2 regions of the Pontibacillus sp. ALD_SL1 genome follow, and region 2 is predicted to be linked to the other one. Evidence: a T-box and tRNA genes for the amino acid it is inferred to sense, from the RefSeq annotation. Region 2 holds a T-box; the other holds one or more tRNA genes.
What was found. The T-box of region 2 lies ahead of trpS (tryptophan--tRNA ligase). A T-box ahead of a tRNA ligase gene usually reads a tRNA of that ligase, here a tRNA-Trp.

Region 1 (16,108 bases), 270 kb from region 2:
ACAGTTGGGATCAAGAACTAGAAGCTCTTCAGAACTTTATTCTACCGTCAGGTCACGAGGCTTCGGCTACATTACACACTGCACGTACGATTGTGAGAAGAGCTGAGCGTAGTGCTGTGGTCGTGAAAGATGAGTTAAATAACCCACTTGTTCTGACATATTTAAACCGATTATCTGATTTCTTATTCGTAGCAGCTCGATTTGTTAATAAGATGACAGGTGGTAAAGAAATGCCGCTACGAGCTGATGTGTAATATATGTAAATAGGCTTGGTATCAAGCGAGTTACATTGACAAAAAGAGGCACAAGGGTATACACTATTTATAAAGATTTTAATGTAATAATATTGTTTATATGAAAATATGTGAAAGCGAGGTGCATGACGGTGTCTGATCATCGACTTCGTGAGGCTTTGGACACATTAAAAGATTCTGGCGTCCGTATTACACCCCAACGTCATGCGGTGCTTGAGTTTCTCATTGATTCCATGTCTCATCCAACCGCAGATGAAATTTATAAAGCATTAGAAAGCAAATTCCCAAATATGAGCGTAGCCACGGTATACAACAATCTTCGCGTATTTCGTGAAATTGGGTTGGTTCGTGAATTGACTTATGGTGATTCATCAAGCCGATTTGATTGTAATACCTCTGAGCACTACCATGCGATTTGCAATAATTGTGGAAAGATCGTCGATTTCCATTATCCATCCCTTGATGAGGTAGAATCGCTTGCGGAACAGGTTACAGGATTTGATGTTAGTAACCACCGTATGGAAGTGTACGGAATTTGTGAAGAGTGTAAGTCAAAGCACTAAGCTGAGAGTTCTTTTTAAAGAACTCTCATTTTTTATGGATATGTAAAAAGACCTTGAAGAGTGTATACTCTACAAGGTCTTTTCAATTAACTTTCATTTTACTTTTGATTTTCTGTATTTTTTTGATATCTTTTAGAATTGTACCGTTCATCGAATTCTTTTCCTTCAAGATCTTTATCTAAAGTTAAGGGCTCATTACAGTGCATGCATGCGTCGACGCGTCCTAATAGCTTTGTTGGCTTGCCACAATTAGGGCAGACAACTTTTATCGTTTTGGTGGATAACATTCCGATCCAAAAGTACACTACTGTGCTCAGGGTGACTGAAAGAAGCCCAAGGATCATAAAGATACTCATTAGCCACATTGTATCCTTAAATAAAAGGCCAACATACATGATGCCAAAACCGATAAATACTAAACTTAGCGCAAACGTGCGTATCTTGTTTATTTTGTTCGAGTACTTAACGCCCAACCTTTTCCCTCCTAACATTTTCAATTGGTAGTATAGCATATTTCTAGGAGAGAAAGCGTCGTCGAAAAAAGGATTTTCTGTGAATGTGTCGAAATTAATCACTATCTTAGTATTTGGGGGAAAGTAGTATGGAAGATGTGTTACGTCCGATCTACCAAGAACGCGCTAGTCAGAAAAGCACATTAGGAATTTTGATTATAGAAAAGAAAAAGCCCATTAGCCCTGTAACAGATAACTTTGATGTTATTCTATTAATCATTGTACGAGGGGCTACTCAGCCTTGGTACGTTAAACATTATGAATTTGAGAACAAAAATGCGGCCATGCACATCGTAGATGAAGATCAACTTACCCATTGGATCGACACGAGTTCATTCCGCAGAGCAGTAGAATGGGTGATAGAGGGTCGTGTTGTATTCGATCGAAACGAGTATGTAACAACTTTAAAAGAAAACTTACGTAACTTCCCACAGGAAAAGCGTGATTTGAAAAAGGCAATTGAATTCGCCAAGCTCATTCGAACGTATGGAGAATGTAAAGATCTATATGAAACAGAACAATACATGGATGCATTTAGTAAAATGATTCATTCACTACATTACTTAGCTCGTCTCTCGGTCATTGAAAAAGGATTCCACCCAGAAGTGACAGTATGGAACCAGGTGAAAAGAATAGAACCAGAAGTATACAAGCTCCATCAAGAATTGAGTAAAAGCAATGAAACGCTCGATAAACGGGTTCAGCTTATGCTTTTAGCTACTGAGTTTGCTATTAATTCAAGAACGATTAATTGTGCAAAACATTTAATAGAAGTAATGGGAAGTAAAGAAGAGCCTTGGGCATATGGGGAGTTGATGGTTCATCCAGATATCCAACCATACGCGCTTGATCTTGGAGCGCTCCTAGATTACCTTGTAGATAAGGAAATCATTGAAGCTGTACAAATCGAAACAAAAGGCAAGAACTTATATCATAGAACGTATCGGTTAAGAAGGAATGACTAAAGTTAAAATAAGGCCTCCCGCAATTCTTTAAAAAAAGGGTTGCATAGGAGGCTCTTTTCTTTTAGTATAGGTAAGTGGCTTTAAGAGAGCCCAAAAAGCTTCGAGAAAATATCAAAAGAAATTAACAAAAGTTATTGACGATGTTTTCTCAGGGTGATATAGTATTACTTGTCGCTGAAACGGCACAAACAATTTCGAGCAGCCAACAAAACGGCAACGAAAAAATTAAAAAACATTGTTGACATCAAAACGACAAAATGTTAAGATGATTAAGTCGCTGTTAAACAGCAGGCAAACAAAAAGAAACACTTTAAAGAAACATTTGATCTTTGAAAACTGAACGAAACAACATGTAACGTCAATGTCTTTAAATTATTTTTAAAGCCAGTAATCATTTATTTGATGCTAGGCAAACTCTAACTTTATGGAGAGTTTGATCTTGGCTCAGGACGAACGCTGGCGGCGTGCCTAATACATGCAAGTCGAGCGCGTGAAACAACATGATCCCTTCGGGGTGATTGTTGTGGATCGAGCGGCGGACGGGTGAGTAACACGTGGGCAACCTACCCATGAGATCGGGATAACTCCGGGAAACCGGAGCTAATACCGAATAACCCAGTGAACTGCATGGTTCACTGGTAAAAGGCGGTTTCGGCCGTCACTCATGGATGGGCCCGCGGCGCATTAGCTAGTTGGTAAGGTAACGGCTTACCAAGGCGACGATGCGTAGCCGACCTGAGAGGGTGATCGGCCACACTGGGACTGAGACACGGCCCAGACTCCTACGGGAGGCAGCAGTAGGGAATCTTCCGCAATGGACGAAAGTCTGACGGAGCAACGCCGCGTGAACGATGAAGGTCTTCGGATCGTAAAGTTCTGTTGTTAGGGAAGAACAAGTACCAGAGGAAATGCTGGTACCTTGACGGTACCTAACCAGAAAGCCACGGCTAACTACGTGCCAGCAGCCGCGGTAATACGTAGGTGGCAAGCGTTGTCCGGAATTATTGGGCGTAAAGCGCGCGCAGGCGGTTTCTTAAGTCTGATGTGAAAGCCCACAGCTCAACTGTGGAGGGCCATTGGAAACTGGGGAACTTGAGTACAGAAGAGGAGAGTGGAATTCCACGTGTAGCGGTGAAATGCGTAGATATGTGGAGGAACACCAGTGGCGAAGGCGACTCTCTGGTCTGTAACTGACGCTGAGGCGCGAAAGCGTGGGTAGCAAACAGGATTAGATACCCTGGTAGTCCACGCCGTAAACGTTGAGTGCTAGGTGTTAGGGGGTTTCCGCCCCTTAGTGCTGAAGTTAACGCATTAAGCACTCCGCCTGGGGAGTACGGCCGCAAGGCTGAAACTCAAAAGAATTGACGGGGGCCCGCACAAGCGGTGGAGCATGTGGTTTAATTCGAAGCAACGCGAAGAACCTTACCAGGTCTTGACATCTTCCGCTATCCCTAGAGATAGGGAGTTCCCTTCGGGGACGGAATGACAGGTGGTGCATGGTTGTCGTCAGCTCGTGTCGTGAGATGTTGGGTTAAGTCCCGCAACGAGCGCAACCCCTAATCTTAGTTGCCAGCATTCAGTTGGGCACTCTAAGGTGACTGCCGGTGACAAACCGGAGGAAGGCGGGGATGACGTCAAATCATCATGCCCCTTATGACCTGGGCTACACACGTGCTACAATGGATGGTACAGAGGGCTGCGAGATCGCGAGGTCAAGCAAATCTCAAAAAACCATTCTCAGTTCGGATTGCAGGCTGCAACTCGCCTGTATGAAGCCGGAATCGCTAGTAATCGCAGGTCAGCATACTGCGGTGAATACGTTCCCGGGCCTTGTACACACCGCCCGTCACACCACGAGAGTTGGCAACACCCGAAGTCGGTGAGGTAACCTTTTTGGAGCCAGCCGCCGAAGGTGGGGCCAATGATTGGGGTGAAGTCGTAACAAGGTAGCCGTATCGGAAGGTGCGGCTGGATCACCTCCTTTCTAAGGATATTACGGAACTAGCGAGTCCTTCGGGACTTGCTAGCAGGCACATACTGTGCCATTAAACCATTGACCATGTTTGTTTCGTTCGGTTTTGGAAGCTCAAATGCTTTCAAACAGTACCTTGAAAACTAGATAAGAATTAGACATCAAACCAACGTTAGATTTAACGTAAGCATCATTATGATGCGTCTTTTCACATTGATTTTAGATAGTTAAGTGAATAAGGGCGCACGGTGGATGCCTTGGCACTAGGAGCCGATGAAGGACGGGACTAACACCGATATGCTTCGGGGAGCCGTAAGTAGGCTATGATCCGGAGATTTCCGAATGGGGAAACCCACTACCCGTAATGGGGTAGGATCCTTAACTGAATACATAGGTTAAGGAAGGTAGACTCGGGGAACTGAAACATCTCAGTACCCGAAGGAAGAGAAAGCAAACGCGATTTCCTGAGTAGCGGCGAGCGAAACGGAATTAGCCCAAACCAGAGAGCTTGCTCTCTGGGGTTGTAGGACACTCCATTGGAGTTACAAAGAAACAAGATAGATGAATGATCTGGAACGGTCAGCCGAAGAAGGTAACGGCCCTGTAGTCAAAATCTTGTTTCCTCCGGAGTGGATCCTGAGTACGGCGGAACACGAGGAATTCCGTCGGAATCCGGGAGGACCATCTCCCAAGGCTAAATACTCCCTAGTGACCGATAGTGAACCAGTACCGTGAGGGAAAGGTGAAAAGCACCCCGGGAGGGGAGTGAAATAGAACCTGAAACCGTGTGCCTACAAGTAGTTGGAGCCCGTTAATGGGTGACAGCGTACCTTTTGTAGAATGGACCGGCGAGTTACGATCCCATGCAAGGTTAAGATGAAAAATCGGAGCCGCAGCGAAAGCGAGTCTGAATAGGGCGAAATAGTATGTGGTCGTAGACCCGAAACCGTGTGATCTACCCATGTCCAGGGTGAAGGCCAGGTAACACTGGCTGGAGGCCCGAACCCACGCACGTTGAAAAGTGCGGGGATGAGGTGTGGGTAGCGGTGAAATGCCAATCGAACACGGAGATAGCTGGTTCTCTCCGAAATAGCTTTAGGGCTAGCCTCAAGGTAAGAGTCTTGGAGGTAGAGCACTGATTGGACTAGGGGCCCTCATCGGGTTACCGAATTCAGTCAAACTCCGAATGCCAACGACTCATCCTTGGGAGTCAGACTGCGAGTGATAAGGTCCGTAGTCGAGAGGGGAACAGCCCAGACCACCAGCTAAGGTCCCTAAGTTTATGTTAAGTGGAAAAGGATGTGGAGTTGCTCAGACAACCAGGATGTTGGCTTAGAAGCAGCCATCATTTAAAGAGTGCGTAATAGCTCACTGGTCGAGTGACTCTGCGCCGAAAATGTACCGGGGCTAAACATAACACCGAAGCTGTGGATTGTTCTTACGAACAATGGTAGGAGAGCGTTCTAAGTGCTGTGAAGTCAGACCGTAAGGACTGGTGGAGCGCTTAGAAGTGAGAATGCCGGTATGAGTAGCGAAAGAAGAGTGAGAATCTCTTCCACCGTAAGTCTAAGGTTTCCTGAGGAAGGCTCGTCCGCTCAGGGTTAGTCGGGACCTAAGCCGAGGCCGAAAGGCGTAGGCGATGGATAACAGGTTGATATTCCTGTACCACCTCCTTTCCGTTTGAATGACGGGGGGACGCAGTAGGATAGGGAATCCGCTCCACTGGATGTGAGCGGCCAAGCAGTGAGTGAGATGCATAGGCAAATCCGTGCATCAATCACAAGCTGTGATGGGGAGGGAACTATAGTACCGAAGTTCCTGATTTCACACTGCCAAGAAAAGCCTCTAATGAGGAAAGAGGTGCCCGTACCGCAAACCGACACAGGTAGACGAGGAGAGTATCCTAAGGTGATCGGGAGAACTCTTGTTAAGGAACTCGGCAAAATGACCCCGTAACTTCGGGAGAAGGGGTGCTCCTTCATAGGAGGAGCCGCAGTGAAAAGGCCCAATCGACTGTTTAGCAAAAACACAGGTCTCTGCGAAACCGAAAGGTGAAGTATAGGGGCTGACACCTGCCCGGTGCTGGAAGGTTAAGGGGATGAGTTAGCTTATGCGAAGCTTTGAACCGAAGCCCCAGTAAACGGCGGCCGTAACTATAACGGTCCTAAGGTAGCGAAATTCCTTGTCGGGTAAGTTCCGACCCGCACGAAAGGTGCAACGAATTGGGCACTGTCTCAACAAGAGACCCGGTGAAATTATACTATGCGTGAAGATGCGCATTACCCGCGACAGGACGGAAAGACCCCGTGGAGCTTTACTGTAGCCTGATATTGAATGTTGGTACAGCTTGTACAGGATAGGTGGGAGCCGTCGATACCGGAGCGCTAGCTTCGGTGGAGGCATCCGTGGGATACCACCCTGGCTGTATTGACATTCTAACCCAGGACCGTGATCCGGTCCGGAGACAGTGTCAGGTGGGCAGTTTGACTGGGGCGGTCGCCTCCCAAAAAGTAACGGAGGCGCCCAAAGGTTCCCTCAGAATGGTTGGAAATCATTCGCAGAGTGCAAAGGCACAAGGGAGCTTGACTGCGAGACCTACAAGTCGAGCAGGGACGAAAGTCGGGCTTAGTGATCCGGCGGTGCCGCATGGAAGGGCCGTCGCTCAACGGATAAAAGCTACCCCGGGGATAACAGGCTTATCTCCCCCAAGAGTCCACATCGACGGGGAGGTTTGGCACCTCGATGTCGGCTCATCGCATCCTGGGGCTGTAGTCGGTCCCAAGGGTTGGGCTGTTCGCCCATTAAAGCGGTACGCGAGCTGGGTTCAGAACGTCGTGAGACAGTTCGGTCCCTATCCGTCGTGGGCGTTGGAAATTTGAGGAGAGCTGTCCTTAGTACGAGAGGACCGGGATGGACGCACCGCTGGTGCACCAGTTGTTCCGCCAGGAGCACAGCTGGGTAGCTACGTGCGGAAGGGATAAGTGCTGAAAGCATCTAAGCATGAAGCCCACTTCAAGATGAGATTTCCCATCACTTCGAGTGAGTAAGATTCCTTGTAGACGACAAGGTTGATAGGTCGGAGGTGGAAGCGTGGTGACACGTGCAGCTGACCGATACTAATAAATCGAGGGCTTATCTATCTAAAGCGCAAACGACCGCTTAGACCCGTACGGATAAGACAGATTTTCGGAAAAGGCGATTAGCCTTTGTAGAAAAGATGACTTATACGCTAGGGTCTGGGAGTTGGAGCTGGAAGTCAGTTCAAGCGCAAACACGTGATCAGGCACGATGTCATAATTCTTATCTAGTTTTGAAGGTACTTAGAAAAAATCTAAAATACCTCTTGACTTTTCTTTCGAAACAAGATAAAATATAACTTGTCGTTGAAAAAACGAGAGAGAAAATCAATAAAGAGTCTGGCGGTTTTGGCGAAGAGGTCACACCTGTTTCCATGCCGAACACAGAAGTTAAGCTCTTCAGCGCCGATGGTAGTCGGGGTTTCACCCCCGCAAGAGTAGGACGCCGCCAGGCAAGTCACTTTATTGACTTTGATCAAAAGGCAAACGGTCTTTTGACATGATTCCAACGTAGCTCAGTGGTAGAGCTATCGGCTGTTAACCGATCGGTCGCAGGTTCGAATCCTGCCGTTGGAGCCATGGAGAGCTGTCCGAGTGGCCGAAGGAGCACGATTGGAAATCGTGTAGGCCCAAACACGGGTCTCGAGGGTTCGAATCCCTCGCTCTCCGCCACTAACTTTTCACTGGCCCGTTGGTCAAGTGGTTAAGACACCGCCCTTTCACGGCGGTAACACGGGTTCGAATCCCGTACGGGTCACCACTTAATATTATGGAGGATTAGCTCAGCTGGGAGAGCACCTGCCTTACAAGCAGGGGGTCGGTGGTTCGAGCCCGCCATCCTCCACCATTTTAAAAATGCAATGCACAAGATCATTGCAAACATCATATAATTGAATATGCATTAAGTATTCAACATTATCGCGGGGTGGAGCAGTCTGGTAGCTCGTCGGGCTCATAACCCGAAGGTCGCAGGTTCAAATCCTGTCCCCGCAACCAATTTAAATTTGTACTACGTCGAAAAGACTTCTTCGAATTACAAATGATTGTGTACCTTTAGGTGCAACCAATGGTCCGGTAGTTCAGTTGGTTAGAATGCCTGCCTGTCACGCAGGAGGTCGCGGGTTCGAGTCCCGTCCGGACCGCCACTTTTTCAATTAAATAAATTCTTGTTACTGTAAAGTACATAAGACTGGCTCGGTAGCTCAGTCGGTAGAGCAACGGACTGAAAATCCGTGTGTCGGCGGTTCGATTCCGTCCCGAGCCACCATGTTTTGTGCAGGCCTAGCTCAATTGGTAGAGCAACTGACTTGTAATCAGTAGGTTGGGGGTTCAAGTCCTCTGGCCTGCATACTTTAAAAAACGTGGAGGGGTAGCGAAGTTGGCCAAACGCGGCGGACTGTAAATCCGCTCCCTCTGGGTTCGCAGGTTCGAGTCCTGCCCCCTCCACCATTATAATTACTACAGTAAGTAGGGGTATAGTTCAACGGTAGAACAGCGGTCTCCAAAACCGCCGATGTGGGTTCGATTCCTACTACCCCTGCCAATTTCATTTTATGGCGGATGTGGCGAAGTGGTTAACGCACCGGATTGTGGCTCCGGCATTCGTGGGTTCGATCCCCATCATTCGCCCCATAAATATTGGCCCATAGCCAAGCGGTAAGGCAACGGTTTTTGGTACCGTCATGCGCTGGTTCGAATCCAGCTGGGCCAGCCAAGAGTTTTCGCGGAAGTAGTTCAGTGGTAGAACACCACCTTGCCAAGGTGGGGGTCGCGGGTTCGAATCCCGTCTTCCGCTCCATTTTTATTTGGCGGCATAGCCAAGTGGTAAGGCAGAGGACTGCAACTCCTTTACCATCGGTTCGAATCCGGTTGCCGCCTCCATTCATATGCCGGTGTGGCGGAATTGGCAGACGCGCACGACTCAAAATCGTGTTCCTCACGGAGTGTCGGTTCGAGCCCGACCACCGGTATCGTAAAACTTAACATTGCAATGGAAATCGCTAACGAAAGCGATTTTTTTTATGTCTAATTAATAAGTTTGAGTTAGAAAATACTGTTTTATTTGTTTAGGACTCATAGGCACAGAATTATTTATAAATTTCTCTAATCTCCGTTATGTTAACGGGGATTTTTTATTTTAGTAGAAAGACTCTATTAATACACACAACAAAATGGCTAGAAGGTAATTTTTTCTCCTGTCGCCCCCTACCTTGCATTTACTCTATACATAAATTGCTTTAATCACATATTAATTATTTTCTAAATAAAAAAATTTTTCAGAAAAAATCATTGAAGATTAAAGTAAAGAGTCCTATAATTATGCGAAAGAAAAGGTGGGATTTTGAATGACAAAAGATTTACGAATAAATAGTAAAGTGTTTAGTGAAAGTGCAATGAGAGCACCGAACCGTGCCATGCTTCGTGCTGTTGGTGTTACAGATGATGACTTTAAAAAGCCGATGATTGGTATTGCAAGTACATGGAGTGAAGTGACTCCATGTAATATACACCTAGATGATTTAGCCATCCGTGCAAAGAAAGGTGCCCAAGAAGCAGGAGGGTTACCCTTAATCTTTAATACTATTACTGTATCGGATGGTATCTCTATGGGAACACAGGGAATGCGTTATTCATTACCAAGTAGAGATGTGATCGCTGACTCTATCGAAACGGTAGTAGGAGCTCAGAACTTGGATGGATTAGTTGCAATCGGAGCCTGTGATAAAAATATTCCAGGCTGTATGATTGCTATTGCAAATGCTGAGGTGCCATCTGTTTTTGTTTATGGAGGCACAATTGCTCCCGGGTCTCATAAAGGGAAAGATGTTGATATTGTTTCTGTCTTTGAAGGAGTCGGAAAATATAACCAGGGTGACATAGATGAAAATGAACTAAACGCAATTGAGTGTAGTGCATGTCCTGGTGCAGGAGCGTGTGGTGGTATGTACACTGCAAATACGATGGCATCTGCTGTTGAAGCTATGGGGATGAGTTTACCTGGAAGCTCCTCAAATCCTGCGGAATCTGACCATAAAGCAAAAGATTGTGAGTCGGCTGGAGAAGCTGTGAGATACTTACTCGAGCATAATATTTACCCGAAAGATATCATGACTAAAGAGGCTTTTGAAAATGCGATTACAGTCGTTATGGCACTTGGTGGTTCTACAAATGCGATACTTCATTTGCTTTCTATGGCTCATGCCATTGAAGTGGATTTAACTATGGAAGACTTTAATCGAATTCAAGAAAAAACACCACATATTGCTGATTTGAAACCGAGCGGCAAATATGTGATGCAAGACCTGCATAAAGTTGGAGGAGTACAGGCAGTTATGAAGCTTCTTTATGACAATGGCTATCTACACGGACACTGTTTAACTGTTTCAGGAAAGACAGTTGCAGAGAATTTAGAAGAAGCGCCAACCTTAGAAGAAGGACAAGATATTATAACGTCATTTAGTCATCCTAAGCGAGAAGATGGACCTTTGATCACCTTGAAAGGTAACTTAGCTCCAAGTGGTGCAGTAGCTAAAGTATCCGGTGTTAAGGTTGCGCGTCATACTGGACCAGCTCGTGTATTTAATACTGAAAAGGAAGCTACGGAAGCTATTCTGAATAATTCAATACAAGAAGGCGACGTATTAGTTATACGATATGTTGGTCCTAAAGGCGGGCCTGGTATGCCTGAAATGTTATCAATCTCCGCTCTATTGGTTGGGAAAGGCTTAGGGGAAAAGGTCGCCTTATTAACAGATGGTAGATTCTCTGGAGGAACCCATGGACTCGTGGTGGGTCATATCGCACCTGAAGCTCAAGTCGGAGGACCAATATCTCTATTAGAAGAAGGGGATCTTGTCACAATAGATTCAAACAAAAAAGAAATATCCATGGATGTAACAGAACAAGTACTAGAAAGTCGTCGTAAGCATTGGGAAGCACCGCCTCTTTACAAGAAGGGGATTTTGGGCAAATATGCTCATAATGTATCATGCTCTTCCAAAGGTGCTGTAACAGATTACAAAAATTAAACTCATATTGAAAAACTCCAGTTTTCAGAAACTGGAGTTTTTTTATCCTAAACTTTAACCAAAGAAAATTAAAAAAATTTTTTAGGCCAAAATGCTATTCGAAGAACCCTATGAGGAAGTAGATCTTTTCATACATCAAGATCAACCCTATTCCCTAAGAAGGGCAAACGACGTAAATAACGCCATGATCTGAAAATGGGCTGAAAATGTCCAACAGGGAGAATAATCAATCTACATCCTTACACTAATGAGATCTTCATAAAGGAATAAATAAAACGCTCAGAAGTAATTCTGAACGTTTCTGTTTGTTTATTAAGTTGTTCATATTGCTATAGCATATTATTTTACTAACCGAGTAGGAAGCTAAAGTAGTATACTCTTACGCGTTTAGTTGTTGTTGCTTTTGCATTTGCTTTCTTCTATACCATTTAGCGAGCATGCCGTGTTTTGGACTAAGGAAGAAGGCTAGGGTAAAGAGAAGGCCTGTGGCTGTTGCCATGGCTCCTGAGATGGACACATCTACGAATAGAGCGAATGTATAACCGAGCAAGGATGATAGTGCGCCAATTAGGGCACTTAAAGCAATCATACCACCAAAAGAATCCGTTAGAAGATAAGAAGTAGCACCTGGAACGATTAACATCGCTACAACTAGAATAGCTCCTACACTATCGAAGGAAGCAACTGTAGAGAACGAAACCATCGACATTAATACGTAATGGATCGCTACTACAGGAACACCGATTGATATGGCCAACTGAGGATCAAATGTGCTAATTTTAAACTCTTTATAAAAGAGTAGTATAATGGTTAGGTTTAAGATAAAAACAAATCCTAAGAGCCAGACTGCTGTTGGTCCTAGGTTCATGCCGTTCCATGTCCATGTATCCCATGGAACAAAAGCAATCTCTCCCATTAGAGCATGCTCAACATCGAGGTGGACACTATCTCCTATAAAGGATATGAGTACGACACCTAGAGCAAAAAGGGAGGTGAAAACAACTCCAATTGCCGCATCTGACTGAACCCCACTTGAGTCTAGTAGTTGCACCATTAAAGCTGTGAGTATTCCCACAGTAGCAGCTCCAACAAGCATAGGTACCCCGTTTAAAGAGTGCGTCACAAGAAAAGCTCCTACAATTCCAAGAAGAACGGTGTGACTGATTGCATCTGCAAGCATCGACATTTTCCTAAGAACGAGAAGGGCTCCTGTCATACCGCATGTAACGCCAACTAATACTCCTGTAATGATAATCCATAAACTGTACGTCATGTTTGTCTCACCGCCTTTACAATGATTCCTTTACTAGCTCCAAATAGAAGGGAAAGGACAAAGATTAATGAGGCACACAAGACAATGAGTGGGCCTGTTGGAAGTCCTTCTCCTGCTGTACTTATTAGTGTGCCGGTTACACCAGAGATGGCCCCAAATACACCTGCGATTACACCCATCCTCCCAAGTTGATCTGTCCAATAGCGGGCAGCGAGGGGAGGGGTGATTAGAAGTGCTGCAATAAGGACTACACCTACCATTTGTATTCCGACAACCACTACGCCTACGACGAGAGCCATTAGAACAAAATTAAAGACGCTGACTGGTAAACCGATACCTCGAGCATAGTTAGGGTCAAATATTGAAATCTTAAATTCTTTGAAAAATAGTGATGAAAGAATAATGATTAAAAGGGACCCAACTGCAATGACTTGTATATCGCTCTTAACCATTGCAGCCGCCTGGCCAAAGATGAAGTCCTCTAGACCGCTCTGGTTTCCTTTTGCATGTTTCGTAATATAAGTTAGGAGCATGATCCCAAGACCGAAAAAGACAGATAACACTACGCCGATTGACGCATCCGTTTTAATTCTAGAGTGTTTAACGATAGCTTGAATACAGTATGTCGCAATTAACCCTGTTGTCGCAGCCCCTATTAAAAAGAGAGGGATCGACTTAACACCAAATAAGAGAAATGCTAAGCAGACGCCTGGCAATGTAGCGTGAGCCATAGCGTCTCCGATTAGACTTTGTTTTTTGAGTAGTACGAAGCTACCGATTAATCCGCTGGCAAAACCGAGTAAGGAGGAACCTGCTAAAACCCATTGGGTGTTTGGGTTGGTTAAAAGGCTTAGTAATTCATTCATGGGTTACCCTCCTTGAGTGAGTATAGGACTGTTGCCTAAAAAGGAAATGGCTCCTCCATAAGTCCGTTCTAAATTATCAAGTGTAAAGACACTTTCAGTTGGCCCATAGTCTACAGGTGTTTTATTTAGCAATAGACAGTGGTCAAAGTAGTCTTTTACCGTTTGTAAATCATGGTGTACGACAAGCACCGTTTTACCTTGTTCACGCCATTCTTGCAATAATTTCATAATCGCTTTCTCCGTTGCAGCGTCTACTCCTGCGAATGGTTCATCCATGAAGTAGATTTGAGCATCTTGTGCTAATGCGCGAGCGAGGAAGACGCGTTGTTGTTGTCCTCCTGAGAGCTGACTAATTTGTCTATTTGCAAATTCTTTCATACCGACTTTTTCAAGACACTCATAGGCGAATTGAATTTCCTTCTTATTCGGACGACGAATCCAGCCTATATGTCCATAGCGTCCCATTAGGACAACGTCTAGCGCGTTGGTTGGGAAATCCCAATCCACTTCACTTCTTTGAGGTACATAGCCAATTAAATTTCGTTGTTTTTTATACGGTTTCCCATAAACAACAACATCCCCAGATAAACGAGGGATTAGGTGAAGGATTGATTTAATTAAAGTGGATTTTCCAGCTCCGTTAGGACCAATGATTCCTGTAAGCGTTCCTTCTGGTATTGTGAAATTCACATTTTCAAGGACGGGTTGTCGTTCATAGGTAACAGCCAGATTCTGAATTTCAATAGCTTTCATATAAGAAACTCCTTTCTATTTGACTCCTGTTCTTTCGTAAAACAATGAAGAGGGGACTTAATCCCCTCTAGTCTCTAATTACTTCAATGCATTAACGATTGTATCAATATTGTGTTTAAACATTCCAATATACGTTCCTTCTTCCGTATCCGCTGGACCCATTGCATCAGAATATAACTCTCCGCCGATCTTCAGTTGGTGCCCTTCAGCTTTTGCGCCTTCAACTACAGCGTTAATGGACCGTTCGTTTACACTACTCTCAACAAATACGGCTTTAATATTGCGTTCTGAGACCGTATCTATAATACGTTGGACATCTTTTAATCCGTATTCAGACTCTGTACTCAACCCTTGAAGTCCCATTACCTCTAATCCATATGCTTTGCCGAAGTAATGGAAAGCGTCGTGTGCTGTGACAAGGACGCGGCTTTCTTCTGGAATTTGAGAAATTTGTTCTTTAGCATAAGTATGCGTTTCGTCTAATTTTTGTTTATAGTTTTCGGCTTGTTGTTCATAGTATTCTTTGTTCTCAGGATCTAAATCGCTTAAACCTTTTGTAACTTCATCTACAGCGTACTTCCATAAGTTAATGTCAAACCAGACGTGAGGGTCAGGAATATCAGGATTTTCTGGGTCAGCATCTAGCATATCTTCAGGAATCGCTTCAGCTACAGCGTGAGTTGGTTTTTCAGAGCGCATTTTCGCAAACACATCATTCATTTGTCCTTCGAGGTGGTGTCCGTTATAAAAAATCACATCTGCTTTTTGTAAGTTTTCAATATCACTTGTTGTGGCTTTGTAGGTATGAGGGTCTGTTCCTGGTCCCATTAGACTCTTCACTTCAACATGTTCACCGCCAACGTTTTCAGCGATATCTCCAATTTGAGCGATAGTGGTGACAACCTTAACGTTTCCTTCTTCTTCTGTGCCTGTTTCAGAATTACACCCTACTAAAGCAACAATGGATAGTAATGCGATTGTAATAAACTTTTTCATGTTTCTTTTGTCCTCCCTTTTTGTACATGTTAATAAAAGTTTCCTTTACGCAAAAAAATAATTAAAAAAATGACTTTTCTTTAGCTCTATAAAGATATGAGCTTAGATGAAAAGTGTGCGTGTTTTTATAAAATTTAACCGATACAATAAAAGTTTCCTTAGTGCAAAATATATAGATAACCGAAAGAAATGTCAACAGTTGTGCGTGAAATAAATACATAATTGGTTTTTTATACGTTTAAATGAATAAAAACCGCTTCTATCAATCGTTTTATACACAATTGTTGAATAAGTATACTAAAAGAGTTATAATCATACATACTATAGAACATGGGAGCAGGAAAGGAGATTATTAATATGGGTAAAACGTGTGTATTAGCTTATTCCGGAGGTTTAGATACTTCCGTTTCTGTTAAATGGCTTCAAGAAAAGTACGGTTATGATGTCATTGCACTGGGATTGAGTGTTGGTGAAGGTAAAGATATGGAATCGGTTCGTCAGAAAGCATTAGATGTTGGAGCGGTGAAAGCCATCATGATTGATGCTAAAGAAGAACTAGCAGAAGATTTTCTATTGCCAGCACTAAAAGCAAATGCTTTATATGAAGGAAAGTATCCTTTATCTTCAGCGCTGTCTCGTCCGTTGATTGCTAAAAAACTCGTTGAAGTAGCTCACCAGGAAGGAGCGGTCGCTGTAGCGCATGGTTGTACCGGAAAAGGAAATGATCAGGTGCGGTTTGAAGTAGCGATTCAAGGGTTAGATCCCGATCTTGAAGTCATTGCACCTGTTCGGGAGTGGAAAATGACTCGTGATGAAGAGATTGCTTATGCAAAAGAAAAAGGGATTAAC
Region 2 (16,108 bases):
AGTCTTAATGTAGTCGTTGCTCAATACTTCTAACATACTTGAACGGGTTAAACGAGCGATAAATGCCATCGGAGTAGAAGCAAGTGCAAGCGCTGGTAAAATCGTGTGTGCGAAAGATTCCCAACGAGCAACTGGTAATACACTCCATTTAATAGCTAAAACATATTGTAAAGCAGAAGCCATAATAAAGCTTGGTACAGAGATACCTAACACGGCAATAATCATTGCTGTATAGTCTTGCCATCTGTTATGTTTTAAAGCTGCAATAGCGCCTAACAGAACACCTAAAGCAAGCGCTAAGAAAATAGCTTCCATACCTAGCGCAAATGATACTGGGAAGCCTTCACTAATTAAATCATTAACGGACTGTCCTTTATACTTTAAAGACGGACCGAAATCCCATTTAACAACGGAAATAAGATAATCGACATACTGCATAAATAGTGATTTATCCAGTCCGTAGTATGCCTCTAAGTTTGCTTGAATGGCTGGCGGTAATTCCTTTTCACCTGAAAACGGTGAACCAGGCGCTGCCCTCATGAGGAAGAATGTTACTGTAACAATTACCCATAGCGTAAGCACCATGTAAAGGAGCCGCTTGCCGATATACTTTAACACGTTGGATACACCTCCAAAATATTACATAAAACCTCTAAGAAGAAGAGAAGGTATATGAGGAAGACCCTCATATACCTTACAAATCTTTCAAAAAATTACTCGAAGTGAGCCCATTTAAGCTGAACATCACCAAGACCAGACATAACTACATCTTTAAGGTTCTCATCTTGAACCCATGCATTTGTGTAGAAGTAAATTGGTGCGATTGGCATTTCATCCATTAGGATGCCTTCAGCTTCTTTAAGCATTTCTGTACGTTTCTCAGAGTCAGTTTCTGTTTGAGACTCTTCTAGAAGAGAAGCGAACTCTTCACTGTGCCAGCGAGTATCGTTGTTACCGCCTTTTTCTTTGTAAAGCTCAAGGAAGTTAATTGGATCGTTAAAGTCACCTAACCAACCCATACGGCCGATCTGGTAGTCACCCTGGTGAAGCTGGTCAATGTATACTGCCCACTCAGAGTTACTAAGTTCAACGTCAACACCTAAGTTCTTCTTCCACATGTCTTGAATCGCTTGTGCGATTTTAGCGTGAGATTCACTTGTATTGAAAGAAAGTGTAACAGCAGGCATGTCTTCTACGCTATCGTAACCAAGTTCATCCATACCTTTTTGAAGAAGTTCTTTCGCTTTTTCTACGTTAACAGCATCGAAGTAACCTTCTTCGTTATCAGAGAACATTGTCGGAGGTACAGCTGCCATCGCTGGAACCTGACCTGCTTTTGTGATGTTCTCTACAATACCTTTACGGTCAATTGAATAAGCAAATGCTTTACGGATGTTTGCATTGTTGAATGGTTCTTTCTCAGTGTGGAACTTGTACCAGTAAGTACCAGCAATTGGTTCAACGTTTAGGCTACCATCATCTTTAAGAGATGGAATTGCTTCTGTTGGTAGAGAACCGAATGGAGAACCAGCCCAGTCAAACTCACCTTGTTTAAAGCTGTTTAGCTCTGTATTGAAGTCGTTAATCATTGCGAATTCAATACGGTCTAACTTAACTGCTTCTTTGTCCCAATACTCTTCGTTTGGCTCAAGTGTGATTGAGTCGTTGTGACTCCACTCTGTCATTTTGAAAGGTCCGTTAGATACGTAGTTCTCACCAGCATCTGCGTACCATTCAGGGTTTTCTTCAGCAATTTTGCTGTTTACCGGGAAGTAAGTATAGAAAGCAGTTAGCTCTAGGAAGTATGGAGTTGGGTTTTCAAGCTCAACTTTTAGAGTTTTTTCATCAACTGCAGTAACACCAACATCTTCTAGGTTACCTTCACCAGTGTTCGCTGCTTCAGCGTTCTTTACATAGTAAAGCTGGTATGCATATTGAGAGTTATTATTTGGATCAAGAGCCCATTTCCAAGCATATTCGAAGTCCTGAGCCGTTACAGGGTCTCCGTTTGACCATTTCGCACCATCACGAATTGTGAATGTGTATGTTTTAAGGTCATCAGAAGTTTCGATTTCAGAAGCCATTGCTTCTTGTGGCTCACCTTCAGGTCCGATACGAGTTAAACCTTCAAATGTTTGAAGTAGGACAGATGAAGAAGTCGCATCGTTTGCTAAACTTGGGTTAAGTGAGAATGGCTCACTCGCAATGTTCGCTTTAAATACTTGCTCTGCGGAGCTTTCGCCGCCGTTATCACTTGTTGATTCACCGTTGTCACCGGAGTTGTCGCTTGTACCTTCTTCACCGCTGTCATCATCGCCACCACATGCAGCAAGGATCACTGAGAAGACAAGCAAGATACTAAACAATAATAGCTTTTTCTTCATAATTTTTTCTCCCCCTATTGCGTTTTAAATTTCATTCCAGATTTTTCGATCCGCTGGGTCGGATCCGCAGTTGAAGAACCACCTCCTTAAATTTCTACGTTTTCTCACATTCACAATCCCCCGATAATGAGAAATCTTCTGACAATTTGAATTGCAAGAAAATTAAATGTGTTCGTCTGCCAGGTCTATGTAAGAGAACGAATCCTTATAGTCTTTTAGTTCAAGAAACACGTCTGTGGCTTCAATTCCATCCACCTTTGATAAGTACAAATCTGTGAATTCTATTAACCTATCATTACTAGGAAAATAGGCTTGTATCATAATTTCGTACTTTCCAGCGAAGGCACCGACGAATCGCACCTCTTTGCAATCTGCTAATTCCATTGCAACTTTGTCCCTGTAACCAACCTTTGTCACGATCCCGATGATTGCTTGTACATGAAGACCAATTTTACTTGGATTCGTGTGGATTACAAATTCAAACACTCCACTTTCCATCATACGGTTAATGCGAAAGCGAACTTTCCCTTCACTAATACCATATTGTTTAGCAATCTCTGTGTATGGTCTGCGGCCGTCTGCTTGCAATGATTGCAAAATTCGCAAATCTGTTTGGTCTAGTTTGAGCAATCCGATCATTCCCCTGCGATTTACGTAAGAAGTTAACAATTTGTTTACGATTTGTTAACAAATTTGACTGTTTTCATTATACACACATTTTTCTGATAGTTTCAACAGATTTTTTGATCCTTTCGTCTCTCTAAAAATTATTGTAAGCGCTGTCATTGTCGTAAATTGTAGAAAAATGCGGTTTCGAAATTCGCAAAAAATTATGCGAATTAAGCATTATTCATCAGCTTTTTCATATACATGACAAGAAAACACAAGACTTAAAACGACTTATAACGTGTATAGTCTAATGATGTGTCATATAAGAAAGAAAAATATTTTATTTATTATATAAAGAACAAAAAAGCGACCCAGCTATGAACTGGGTCGCTTCACCTTTTTAAGGTGTATAGTCTACATTTTCTGTATAGGAATTACCTGCGTTCCATAGAAGGAACTCTTTAATCCCGTTTTCATTTAAGGCCCTGATTTGTGCTTCTACTTCCGCTTTACCATATTGCTTGGTAGGACCGCTATACAACCACGGTGCTTCAAAGTCTTGAATCCAAGGACGTGAAGTTGGTGGGTCCTCAAGTTTGCCTAATACTTCATTTTCTACTTTTGCATATTCTGAAACTAACTTATATGGTTCTTTATCCGGGAACGAAATACCAAAGTAAGACGTCCAGTGAGACGGATAGATCATAGATGAGATGACATCAACATTCGATGCAATCTTAGAGAAGTTCTGACCAATTCCAGGAGCTTCTTTAATTGTAGCAGAATATCCGAAGATATCGACGGAGACATCAACATCATATCCACTCAATTCTTCACGTGCATATTCAACAAAGTCTGTAACTGCTGTTACACGCTTTTGAACATTGTCTCCTTCTAGGTCCGCATAGTCTCCTTCATTATAAGAGAGGATATCATCTCTTCGTTCAAATCCTTCTGGGAAACGTACATAGTCAAACTGGATCTCCTGAAAGCCCATCTCAGCTGCTTTCTTCGCAAGCTCAACGTTATAATCCCAAACTTCTTTCATAAATGGATTTACGAAAGATTCCCCTTTTCCGTTTTTCCACACCTGACCATTTTCCGTGAAGGATAAGTCAGGTCGCTTTTTAGCTAACTTTGAATCTTTGAAAACAACAATACGTGCAATTGGATAAATCTCTTCTTCTTCTAATGTTTCTAAGAGTTTACGAGGATCATCAATGTAATTCGTCCCCACATCTTCATAAGGAGTTCCTTCTTCTGGCTGATACGTAATAATACCAGCATCCTCCTTAATATCGATTACCATACTGTTTAAATCAGTCGTTTGAATTAAGTTAACTAGCTTATCAAAACGAGCTCCACCAGCACTTGGTCCTGTTACATAAATGCCGCGAACAGCATCTGGGTATGTAAAATCTAAGCCTGAATCATATACAAAACGTGGCAATCTTTCTGGCAATTCAAGTGTCTTCATGGTCATTTCTCGCTCGGTATGGAACTTTGCTTTTTGTCCGCTTTCCTCTTCGCCATCAGCATGTGCCTTGGCAGCTGGAATAAAACTGAGCAGGAGAATACCAATGAGGAATAAAATCTTAAGTTGTTTGTTCTCCATCAACATCGACTCCTAAATGTGTAGTTATCTCTATTATAAAAGAGAACTTGCATCTTTTGGGAGCCTTTTTTAAATTTTTCCTTTTTTGTCATGAAACTTCCCTCCATTTCAAGTAACAACAAAGAAAATTTTCCCATTTTTTTAAGTCACGAAACCTGATTATTACAGATTCACCATTCTTTTTCTTTCTGCTATACTATGACTAACTTATGAAGAGGATGAACGGTATGCTTTCATTTCTAAGAAACAAGTGGAATTTCTTAGCTCTTAATGTTTCACTTAGCTTTGTTCTATGGCTACTCCTTTCCCCTTTGCAAGACCTTTTTCACTACATTAATGTATTGTTCTACCTTTCTTTTATTTACATTTTAGTAGCAACGATCCTTATTGTGGTTCGTGGTCGATTATTTGATGGTATTCTCAAAAGAAATAAGGAAGTGAATCATTCTATAAACAACGCTCCAACACCATCGATTACTTCGGCCATGTTTATCCGGTCCTTCTTGTTTCAAGGAGCCATGTTAGGTCTTGCAATGGCTATTACCTTAGCTGTTTATTATCAACTTTCATGAAGAAGCTTGCATTTCGTACGATTTTTAACTATAATTCTTACACAATGTATATGAAGCGATGAGAAAGAGAGTACGATTCTCCCTCTGCATACAGAGAGTCTGTGACGGTGAGAGCAGACAGCACGTTGAATTGGAAGTGGACTTTCGAGCTGTGTTTCAGAACCCCAGTATGAAACACCGTAGCCTTGGCGATAACAGGTTAAGAGATCTTAAAGAATTTCTTTAAGATAATTAGGGTGGCACCACGGTTCATTCGTCCCTACGTGAATAGACGTAGACGAATGGACCTTTTTTTATTGTCAGAAAAAATTAGATGAGGTGAACAATGATGAAAACAATCTTTTCAGGAATTCAGCCAAGCGGCACACTTACTATTGGAAACTACCTGGGTGCTTTAAAGCATTTCCCGGAACTTCAGGAAGAAAATAATGCATACTTTTGTATCGTCGATGAACATGCGATTACAGTCCCGCAGGATCGCTTAAAGCTACGTGAAAACATCCGATCCCTTGCAGCGCTATACATTGCAGTCGGCATTGCCCCGGAGAAGTCCACTTTATTTATCCAATCTGAAGTGCCTGCACACACGCAGCTAGGATGGATGTTACAGTGCGTTGCTTACATTGGTGAGCTTGAGCGTATGACTCAATTTAAAGACAAATCTCAGAAAGCTAGCCGTGAAGGGGTATCTGCCGGTCTCCTTACGTACCCACCACTTATGGCTTCAGACATCTTGCTATATGGAACAGATATCGTCCCTGTAGGAGAAGACCAAAAACAACACCTTGAGTTAACACGAAACCTAGCTCAGCGCTTTAACAATAAATACAACGATATCTTCACGGTTCCTGAAGTCAGCATTTCAGAAGTGGGTGCTCGTATCATGTCTCTTCAAGATCCAACGAAGAAAATGAGTAAATCCGATGAAAACACAAAAGGGTTTATCTCTATGCTTGATACCGAGAAACAAATGGAAAAGAAAATTAAAAGTGCTGTTACAGACTCAGAAGGAATCGTTAAATACGACAAAGAGAACAAACCTGGTATCTCAAACCTTCTAACCATTTACTCAAGTTTCAGCGGAGAAAGTATTGAAGCTCTAGAAGCTAAATATGATGGAAAAGGCTACGGCGACTTTAAACAAGGTTGCGCAAATGCCGTAATCGAAGGCATGCGGCCGATCCAAGCGCGTTATTATGAACTCATTGAATCAGATGAATTAGACGAAATCCTGGACCACGGTGCTGACAAGGCTAATTACGAAGCATCTAAGATGATTCGTAAAGCGAAGAAAGCTATGGGATTAGGCAGAGTCAAAAAGAAGAAATAAGATATAAGAGGGCTCCACTTGATGGGCCCTCTATTTTTATGCTGAAAGGATCGATGGAAGTACACGAACTGTTTTTTGGCCTTGTGTTGACTCTTTCAGACCGTTCGCCTCCTATACACAAAAAAGTATCCGTTCCTACTTGTAGGAACGGATACTTTAATTAAACGCCTTTATTCACTTCTTGGTTCTGTTCTAGTTCCCATAACTTCTCAAAGAATGGTTGTCCTTTTACGAGCTTACGGCAAAGGTCTTCATGATTCTTCGACCATCCTTCACTTAAGCCGTTATATAGAAGCTGCCAAGTCTGATCAAAGCTTAGGTTATTCATGACCCCGTATTGACCTGGGTCCCATTCTGTTAACCAGTACCGAACTTCAGATAAATTCTGTGTCGTTTGTAGTTGATCAAGTGCCATCATTAACAGCTGCTTTAATTGACGTTCTTTCCGAGTTAGCCCAACCATTGTTACTGGATGCGGGGAAAGAATGTGATATTCTTTATCGTCATTACAAGCGAAGTTATACGTTTCTGGCTTTTGCTGATCAATCATGTCATAGACCAGGCGTTCTTGACGTGGAATCAGTCGACTCTTACGAACAGGCAGGTTATACCCCATCGTATCAACAGCTAGTACTGATGAACCGTCTGTCACCACGAAGGCATATTCTACGGAAATTCGTTCTTGGTTTTTGCGTAGGTACGCTCGTTTATATACCGCGTCTAGTAAGTCTTTAGGTAGGTCTTGGAGGTCGTTTTCTACGTAGTGGTATAGTGCTTGATGTACATACAACAGAGGTACCTGGTCCAAGAGCTCGATTCCGTCTTCTTTACGCCATTCATGAAATGGACAAACGTTATACCCATTCTCTTCACCTTCAAACCAATTGACCCATACATCGTGTAGATATAGCATACGAAACCCTCACTTTATTAACGTTTTCTTCTGTAGAAATCAGTATGAACCAAGCACCACCGTTTTATTCGAAAAACACCAACATTTAACAAGAATCTTGTGGGAATAGATAAACGGCAATCGTGATGAAGAGAATGCCAAAGGGTAAAAGGTAACATTCAGGTCGCTCTTTAATGAAGATTAAATAATCCATCCAACTAAATCCTGCGGGTAAGAAATTCAAATATGCAATGATGGTTACACCACCAGATACAGCAAATCCAAAGCCAACTAAAAACAAAAATAACGGTACCATCTCATCGCCTCCACAGCCCGTCCCCATCATTTTCTACTATATATATGCACCCACCTACCCCCTCATACCAGCTTGTCCTGTCGAATATTGTGGCATAAAATACGCTCTTTACTTCACATTAAAGAAAGAGTACATTAATAAATAAGTGGTTTTTGGAGAGGAGGTACGAGGATGGCAGAAACTCGTCGAATTATCAGAAGACGTAGAAAGAAAAAACGTAAAAGAAGAATTCTGTCTTCCATCGTTGTTATACTTTTCTTAAGTACGGTTGCCTACACAACTTCTCAGTACATTGCAGGGCAAGATCTTGGCAGTGAAGCTGGAGGTGGGTTCGATAAAGATAAAACTGAAAAGACGAAAGAAGAATTCGAAGAACGTGATCAACCCGAAAACAGCGAAGAAAAACAAGAAGATGAAAAAGTAAATGTTCTCCTTGTTGGAAGTGATTCAAGAGGAGAAGGGGATACTGCTCGTACCGATACGATTATGGTCGCCCAATATGATACCGAAAAAGGGACAATGAAGCTTGCTTCCATTATGCGGGACCTATGGGTAGAAATCCCAGGCATGGGGTATAACCGCATCAACGCCTCTTATTCAGAAGGCGGGATTGCCTTACTAACCGAAACAATCGAAAAAAACTTCGGGTTACACATCGACGATTATGCTGTTGTCAATTTCGATGGTTTTAAGGAAATCGTAGACATCGTAGCGCCGGAGGGTGTTGAAATAGATGTCGAGAAACGGTTGTATTATCAAGATAACGCTGGCACAGTCAGCATTGATATCCAGCCAGGTGTACAGAAGTTAAATGGGGAAGAATTATTAGGCTATGCTCGCTTCAGAAATGATGCAAAAGGTGACTTCAACCGAGTATTACGTCAACAGAAAGTGATCTCCGCATTGAAAGAAGAGCTTGTATCCATGACAAGCGTGACAAAGCTTCCTAAAACAGTAGGAGCCCTCACGCAATATGTCAATACGAGCATGTCCACAAACGAAATGGTTCTTAATTACGGACGTAAATTCTTACTTGATACACCTCAAAACATTGAAACCATAAGGATTCCAGCTGAATGGCATCCGATGACGACCCAAGCTGGCGCGAAAGTATTAGGTCACAATGAAAAACAGACGCGCGAGACTGTTCAGGAATTCTTTAATAGTGAACAAGATTCCTCACAGACAGCTGAAAAGAATAATAACGAAGAACCATCTTAATGGTTCAGGCATACAAAAAGCCTGTCTCTCTAAAATAGAGAGACAGGCTTTTATATTAGTCTTGGTATTGTTTAAAGATTAATGTAGCGTTATGGCCACCAAAACCTAGAGAGTTACTGACTACCGTATTTACATCACTCTCACGTGATTGGTTCGGCACGATATCAAGATCACAATCTGGATCTTCATTCTCATAGTTCGTCGTAGGAGGCAAGATATTATTTAAAATACTCTTGATTGAAATAACCGCTTCAATGGCTCCTGCTGCTCCAAGAAGGTGACCGGTCATGGATTTGGTAGAACTCATTGCTAGCTTATACGCATGATCTCCAAACACATTTTTAACCGCTTCTGTTTCAAACTTATCATTAAGGGCTGTGCCTGTACCGTGTGCGTTCACATAATCAACAGCATCTGGAGTTAGACCCGCATCTTCTAACGCCTGGTTCATTGCGCGTGTAGCGCCTTCTCCATTTGGAGCAGGTGCTGTGATATGGTGTGCATCTCCTGTAGATCCATACCCTACGATTTCTGCATAGATTTTTGCTCCACGTTTCTTAGCTGATTCTAATGTTTCCATCACTAATATGCCAGAACCCTCGCCCATTACAAAGCCAGAACGTTCTTTATCAAACGGACGGCTTGCTTTGTTCGGGTCTTCAACTGGAGATAGTGCCTTCATTGAAGAGAATCCTGCGAATGACATCGGAGTTAGAGGTGCTTCTGCGCCACCTGCGATCATGTAGTCAGCATCTCCGCGTTGGATCACTTTAAATGCATCACCAATTGAGTTAGCACCAGATGCACAAGCTGTTACTGTACAAGAGTTAATGCCTTTCGCTCCAGTAGCAATGGAAACCTGGCCAGCTGCCATATCTGGAATTAACATAGGAACGAAGAATGGACTGACGCGGCGCGCCCCCTTGTCCATATATTTACGGAACTGTTCATCATATGTCGTCATACCACCAATACCAGAACCGATCCATACACCTGTACGATGAGCGATCTCTTCGTTAATGTCTAATCCAGCATCTTTCACAGCCATTAGAGAAGCAGCTAACGCATACTGCGTGAATGGGTCCATCCGCTTTGCTTCTTTCTTGTCAAAGTAATTTCCAGGTTCGAAATCTTTAAGTTCTCCCGCTACATTTGCGCTAAATTCGCTAGCGTCTACTTTTGTGATAGGTGCAATACCCGAATTTCCTTCGACAATGTTATTCCACATCGTTTCTACATCATTTCCTACAGGGGAGACGACTCCCATCCCTGTAATGACAACTCGTCTTGAATCCATAAACATGTCCTCCTTGAATTAAACTCCGTATCTTAGTGCAACAGCGCCCCATGTAAGGCCGCCACCAAACCCGACAAGTACAACTACATCATTATCTTTTATTTTACCGTTTTTTACGTTCTCTGATAAGGCAATTGGAATAGAAGCTGAGGAAGTGTTTCCGTAACGCTTCACCGACGTCGCCATCTTCTCTTCAGGAATCTCTAATCGTTGGCGGGCTGCTTCCATTATGCGAATGTTCGCTTGGTGAGGAACGAGAAAATCAACGTCCTCTTTCGTAAGTCCTGCTTTCTCAAGAACTTTTATGGAAGATTCAGGCATTTGGCGAACCGCAAATTTAAATACTTCCCGCCCGTTCATTTGTAGAAACTCACCTTGGTTTTGGTAAAGATAAGGGGCCCCAGAACCATCGGATCCAAGTTCAAAGGAAAGAACACCTTTGCCTTCACTTACTGGTCCCATAACAGCTGCTCCTGCTCCATCACCGAATAGAACACATGTATTACGATCTTCCCAGTCAGTTATCTTGGATAGCTTCTCAGCACCAACAATAAGAATATTTTTATAAGCACCTGTTTGAATAAACTGTTGTGCGCTAATCATGCCATACATAAATCCAGCACATGCTGCAGCTAGGTCCATTGAAGCTGCGTTCTTAGCACCCAAACGATGTTGCAGTCGATTTCCTACCGATGGGAATAATGTCTCCCCTGTTACGGTAGCTATAAGAATCAAATCAAGATCCTCCGCTTTAATATTGGCATCTTCTAATGCGTTCACAGCAGCTTCGTACGCAAGATCTGATGTATCCATCTCATCTGAAGCGATGCGACGCTCTTCAATACCAGTACGAGTGCGAATCCATTCGTCATTGGTCTCGACGATTTTTTCCATATCAGCGTTAGTTAGAACGCGTTCAGGGACATAGTGTCCGATCCCTAAAATACCTGCACTCTTCATATATTCATCCCCTTAAAGGTAGTAATATTATCTATTCTTATGACTTGGTACTAATAATAAGACATCTCTAGTCCACATGCAAGCACAACACGTCGTCACATTTAGACAGAAGCCCTCCCAAAACAACCCTCAATTCCATATGGTAGGAATAGGAGGTGATTGACCTATGACGAAGAGAACTTCACATGAACAAGGAGACTTCGAGGCATTTATGTTTGGAAGGCAGCCCCGGCCAAAGCAGAAGGAAGAAACTTCTGAAGAGAAAAAAGCAGACGACACATCATTTGACTTCGTTGATACAACCGAGACCCTTATGCAAACCTATCGACAGCTTTCACCATATATCAAGGAACTATCCGCCTTGTTTAAAAAAACAAAATAATAATCATAAAAAAAAGCTATCTACATGAGAGGGCCATGCCCTAGCCCTCTATGAATGATAGCTTTTTTATGATTCGTCTGGATTATTTACTTCATTTGGCAGTAGTCCCGTTTCCTTATACTCTGCTACTGCAGATGTGATAAGGTTCTTAATGTCCTCAGGAACGTGATCTCCAAATTCACCAAGTGTTATAACGTTATCTTGAAAATCAAAGTTTAGAATACCATCTGGTAAATTCCCTTTGTTATATTTCTCAGCAGCTAATACGTATAACTTGTCCACATGTTGCACTGTGCTTGTTAGAACAGTGGAGGATCCTATATTAGATTGGTCTGACACATATCCAATAGCTTTTACACTATTCGATTTAGCCTCTTCGATAATAGGTACACTAAACCCATCACCGGCCGGATAGAATACGTCGACTCCCATACGTCGCATTCGTTCATAATAGTAGAGAGCCCGGTCTGTATCATTCCAGCTATTCACATACTGAATGTTTACCTCAGCTTCCGGATTCACGTAATTAACGCCTTCATAAAACCCTTCTATTTCAGGTTGCCATTCGAACGCAGCTATAATACCAACTTGATTAGATTCGGTCATTTTAGCAGACAACATTCCTCCAAAGAACCCCATGGCGTGAGCATTGAAGTTTAAACTCGTCATATTCTTTCCCTTTACGCTTCCATTAAAATAAACAAAGCGAATATCCGGATACTCCTGGCGCAACTCTTGAAAATATTGCCCGTAACGACTCCCATGTCCAAATATCAAATTAACCCCTTTGTCTGCAAACTCTTCAATGGCTTGCTGGGTTTCTAATTGCGACTGTACACTTTCTTTAAAATAAACGTCTACATTCAGCTCTTCCTTGATCTTCAAAAGCCCTTCATAACCCTTCTGCCCCCAGGCTTGGTCGTGAACTGTACTTTCAACTAGCATACCTACTTTTTGGACCTTACCCTGCCCAAATGTTTTGGTACAACCAGTTAGTGCAAGGACAAGGATACCCATATAGACCAACCACCGTAACTTCACTTAGAGCACCCCATTTACATCTTCATACCATTCCAATATATATTTAGTGATATTGTACCGTTAATCCTCTAATACGTAAACGACCGGGGATCATTGTTCAATAAAACTCTATAATTTATAATAAATCGAAAATTTCTCTTCATGATCAAGAACCAGTTTCCATCCTTCTTCTTGCTTTATGCTTTGTTTTACATACCAAATATGTTGGTGTTGGCCCTTCTTTCCATCGTTTGAAGGTTTAACTTCAATCCACGTTTCCCCTACTTTATGTTCGATGATGTCTTGAATGCCACTAACAAAGTCATCAATATAAAGAGCCTCTACAGAAGTGGGTTTAACTAGTTCGGTCATCCACGGACCATACACTTCAGAAGCATAAATCACCGAACCTTTTACTGTAACATCATCTCTTGTTTTTATTGTCCATTCATCCTTTATAGAGAGATTAGGGTCTACTCCGGTTACCCTCTCCTCTATATGAATAAGAGTAACTTCTTTATCCGTCTTGTTCTTTACTTCGTGTATAGAGTCAACTAAATGGAAAGAAGCATTTCTTCCAACATACAGAGATAGCCAATCCTTCTGTTCATTCCATTCCTTATCGATCCCTATTACAGTATGACCGGCGTTAAGAAATGCTTCGGTTAAATGAAAACCGATCCACTCAAAACATCCTGAAATGATATATGCCATTTTTCATCGCCCCCTCTCCTACAGTTTATGAAGGGGTTGGGTGTTCATATGACTTTCTAACAGTTCTGTATGAAAGTTTGGCTCATAGTTCCCAGACACTCCTAACCTAAAGTGAATAAACGTATTAAATCCTCGATATTCAAGGATCTAATACGTTTTTGCTCAGCTTAAGGTTAAATGGGATCGGATATACTCTTTTCATAACTGTTCATAAATTTAATGATCTTTGAGTTGATTCTTGGGAAAATGGGTTGGATCACGAGTTTTAATTCTATGTGATGTTGGTGAGCTTGTTGTTTTTCCTCTAAGCGCCTTGCATGCTCATGAACTGTATAATGAGGATTGGCCATATCATGAAACAGAAGTATAGGAGATTGGGCCTTAGGTAACCCACTTGTAATGACTTGGTCTACTTCTTCCTCTTTGCACTTGTATGCGTTAGAAATTTCTTTTTTTAATCGTTTAAAATATAGCTGATTTGTGCGTTCTTGAGCATATAAAGCCTTCATGTCTACACACGGGGTCAGCAGAACGAACGACCTTATTGAAACTTCGTATTGCTCATGCCAGCGTAGCGCAGCCAGGGCTCCCATTCCTTCTGCTACGACGTGGATATGGGGGTTTAAAATCTCTTGGCGAATGACATAATGATAAACCCGATTTAATAAGTTAACAGCCTGCTCGCTCCCCCAATGATTCCCGTAAATACCACTTGTATATAAGGTGTATCCCTTGTCTAATAACGCTTGCAGCAAGGTTGCTCTCCCTCTATGCTCCCCCCAAAAAGAACGATCTTCCTCCACATAATGTCCCGCATCCCCTAAATACAGTATTAGATATCCATTAGGCTGTTCTGGTATATGCAGTAAACAATTTTCTCGATCTAATTGGAAAGAACGCGTAATTGCATTTTGCATGTGTTCTCATCCTTTATTTCAGGGTCATATCCACTATAATGTATGTAGTAGCATTAAATTTGTATAGTTAGATGCCTTCATTTCATAAGTTCTTTCATGAAGATTGCGTTTTATATTTATTTTATTGTAAACGTTTGATAAACTAAGATCAGAATGTCAAAGTTGAGGTGAAGAACATGCGTTTAATTTGGTCTATTTTCTGGGCGTTCCTACTGAGCTGCATGACTGTATACGTTGTAAACAGTATGGACGGACTAGCTTTTAACATGACTCAAGCCGTTGTCCTTACAATCGTATTCACCGTCGCTGTTGTTTTATTAGGTGAAGGTGCATTAGCCGAAGATAAGGAATAAAAAAATCCTCCTTCCTGGTTAAGGAAGGAGGATTTTCACGTTTATTTTACGGCTTACGTTTAGGAGACCAGACGCGATCTTGATTTGAGTTTGACGGAAACTTATCGCCAGCATTCAAACGAATTTGTTTAGGTTCTTTCACCATACTGCCTGTTTCTCCAATTTCTACATAGATTCCATTATTCGGTGCTTTGTCACCGTGTTTAAATTGATGTCTTTGTCCCATGTGCTTAACTCCTTTACACGAGTGATAAGGATAGTTTGGCACAGACAGATGGTTTTATACATCTAATACCACGGCAATGCACTGATCGCAACAAGGGCTGCAAGAGGGAGAATAAGGCGACGAAATCTCGGAGGTGGCGTGTAACCATATCCATATGGTGCACCAGTTCCATAGCCACCTGCATATGGAGGACCATACCCATACTGTCGCTGATTAGGCTCTGATACAGGTTGCGGAGATCCATCTTCTAAGGTGTCACTGCCTGACAATGGGATAGCTAAATAAACGTAATCTCCATCAACACCTGTCACAATTCCATCAATATTCTGACCATCCACCAACTCTGCTAAGACATATTGATTCATATGTTGATTGCACAGTGAATACATATGGTGATAATTCGTGGATGGATTTTTTTTGCTTCGCTTCTTCACCTGGGCCACCTCCTCTTTACTAGTAGGATATTCACCCACATAAAAAGTGTGAAGAGCGAGAATAGATTTATGTATTTCCTTTAGGGAGGATTATGAACATGCTCGATCAATTATGGACGCTTATTCAATACTTATTTTTAGGGATTTTCCAAGGGTTCACAGAACCCATTCCGATTTCATCAAGTGGCCACCTTATTATGGTCAAAGATTTATTTAATATTGTAGGACAAGGCTTAACGTTTGAGGTGCTTGTTAACTTCGGCTCTCTTCTTGCGGTTTTTATTGTGTACAGAAATGACTTAGCACGATTAATCGCAAGCGGCTTTGGATTTTTGTTTCAAAAGAAACGAGATGACGCAACCACACGTGATTTTCGTTTTATCATTTACTTAATAATCGGTACCATCCCTGCTGGTGTCATCGGTGTCTTATATGGAGATGCGATTGAGGGAACATTTGGAGAGAGTGCTAGCATGGTCGGGATTACACTAATCGTGACTGGTATAGCTCTTTGGATCATTCGTAACTTGCGCGGTAGCCGTGGAGATGGGGATATGACCATTAAAGATGCGCTGATTATTGGACTAGCTCAGTCTGTAGCATTGATACCCGGGATTAGTCGCTCTGGAGCAACGGTTGTCGCTGCTATGCTACTTGGATTAAAGCAAACGACAGCGCTTCGCTTTTCCTTTTTACTTTATGTGCCTGTTAGTCTAGGGACCGTAATTCTAAAAGGAGAGGCGATTATGAATACACCGTCTAGCCTTTACATTCCTTACGTCCTCGCTTTCTTAGGTTCTATTGTAGCGTCTTACTTTGCTCTGAAATGGTTTATTAACGTTATGAAGAACAACAATCTTAAATAC

Region 1: it encodes a tRNA-Trp, which carries the amino acid that the T-box ahead of trpS (tryptophan--tRNA ligase) is inferred to sense. The anticodon was not compared.

The regions. Positions count from the first base shown of each region.
Region 1 covers NZ_CP062974.1:576,618-592,725, forward strand. Annotated here, with positions in the region: gene IMZ31_RS02905 (cob(I)yrinic acid a,c-diamide adenosyltransferase) at 1-254, shown strand, start outside; gene perR (peroxide-responsive transcriptional repressor PerR) at 380-817, shown strand; gene IMZ31_RS02915 (YgzB family protein) at 916-1,290, opposite strand; gene IMZ31_RS02920 (nucleotidyltransferase-like protein) at 1,419-2,294, shown strand; rRNA gene IMZ31_RS02925 (16S ribosomal RNA) at 2,716-4,278, shown strand; rRNA gene IMZ31_RS02930 (23S ribosomal RNA) at 4,492-7,406, shown strand; rRNA gene rrf (5S ribosomal RNA) at 7,682-7,797, shown strand; tRNA gene IMZ31_RS02940 (tRNA-Asn) at 7,848-7,922, shown strand; tRNA gene IMZ31_RS02945 (tRNA-Ser) at 7,924-8,015, shown strand; tRNA gene IMZ31_RS02950 (tRNA-Glu) at 8,029-8,103, shown strand; tRNA gene IMZ31_RS02955 (tRNA-Val) at 8,115-8,190, shown strand; tRNA gene IMZ31_RS02960 (tRNA-Met) at 8,263-8,339, shown strand; tRNA gene IMZ31_RS02965 (tRNA-Asp) at 8,412-8,488, shown strand; tRNA gene IMZ31_RS02970 (tRNA-Phe) at 8,535-8,610, shown strand; tRNA gene IMZ31_RS02975 (tRNA-Thr) at 8,619-8,691, shown strand; tRNA gene IMZ31_RS02980 (tRNA-Tyr) at 8,707-8,792, shown strand; tRNA gene IMZ31_RS02985 (tRNA-Trp) at 8,813-8,886, shown strand; tRNA gene IMZ31_RS02990 (tRNA-His) at 8,900-8,975, shown strand; tRNA gene IMZ31_RS02995 (tRNA-Gln) at 8,983-9,057, shown strand; tRNA gene IMZ31_RS03000 (tRNA-Gly) at 9,067-9,141, shown strand; tRNA gene IMZ31_RS03005 (tRNA-Cys) at 9,151-9,224, shown strand; tRNA gene IMZ31_RS03010 (tRNA-Leu) at 9,232-9,313, shown strand; gene ilvD (dihydroxy-acid dehydratase) at 9,689-11,371, shown strand; gene IMZ31_RS03020 (metal ABC transporter permease) at 11,751-12,644, opposite strand; gene IMZ31_RS03025 (metal ABC transporter permease) at 12,641-13,510, opposite strand; gene IMZ31_RS03030 (metal ABC transporter ATP-binding protein) at 13,514-14,263, opposite strand; gene IMZ31_RS03035 (metal ABC transporter solute-binding protein, Zn/Mn family) at 14,342-15,259, opposite strand; gene IMZ31_RS03040 (argininosuccinate synthase) at 15,617-16,108, shown strand, end outside.
Region 2 covers NZ_CP062974.1:849,209-865,316, reverse strand. Annotated here, with positions in the region: gene IMZ31_RS04395 (ABC transporter permease) at 1-618, opposite strand, end outside; gene IMZ31_RS04390 (peptide ABC transporter substrate-binding protein) at 714-2,384, opposite strand; gene IMZ31_RS04385 (Lrp/AsnC family transcriptional regulator) at 2,547-3,014, opposite strand; gene IMZ31_RS04380 (putative glycoside hydrolase) at 3,394-4,608, opposite strand; gene IMZ31_RS04375 (DUF3899 domain-containing protein) at 4,836-5,180, shown strand; T-box leader at 5,230-5,444, shown strand; gene trpS (tryptophan--tRNA ligase) at 5,509-6,510, shown strand; gene IMZ31_RS04365 (YjbA family protein) at 6,671-7,423, opposite strand; gene IMZ31_RS04360 (YuzI family membrane protein) at 7,509-7,718, opposite strand; gene IMZ31_RS04355 (LCP family protein) at 7,890-8,939, shown strand; gene fabF (beta-ketoacyl-ACP synthase II) at 8,995-10,236, opposite strand; gene IMZ31_RS04345 (beta-ketoacyl-ACP synthase III) at 10,255-11,196, opposite strand; gene IMZ31_RS04340 (hypothetical protein) at 11,363-11,578, shown strand; gene IMZ31_RS04335 (BMP family ABC transporter substrate-binding protein) at 11,645-12,619, opposite strand; gene IMZ31_RS04330 (hypothetical protein) at 12,728-13,312, opposite strand; gene IMZ31_RS04325 (alpha/beta fold hydrolase) at 13,486-14,229, opposite strand; gene IMZ31_RS04320 (YjzD family protein) at 14,406-14,582, shown strand; gene IMZ31_RS04315 (YjzC family protein) at 14,629-14,808, opposite strand; gene IMZ31_RS04310 (hypothetical protein) at 14,871-15,242, opposite strand; gene IMZ31_RS04305 (undecaprenyl-diphosphate phosphatase) at 15,335-16,108, shown strand, end outside.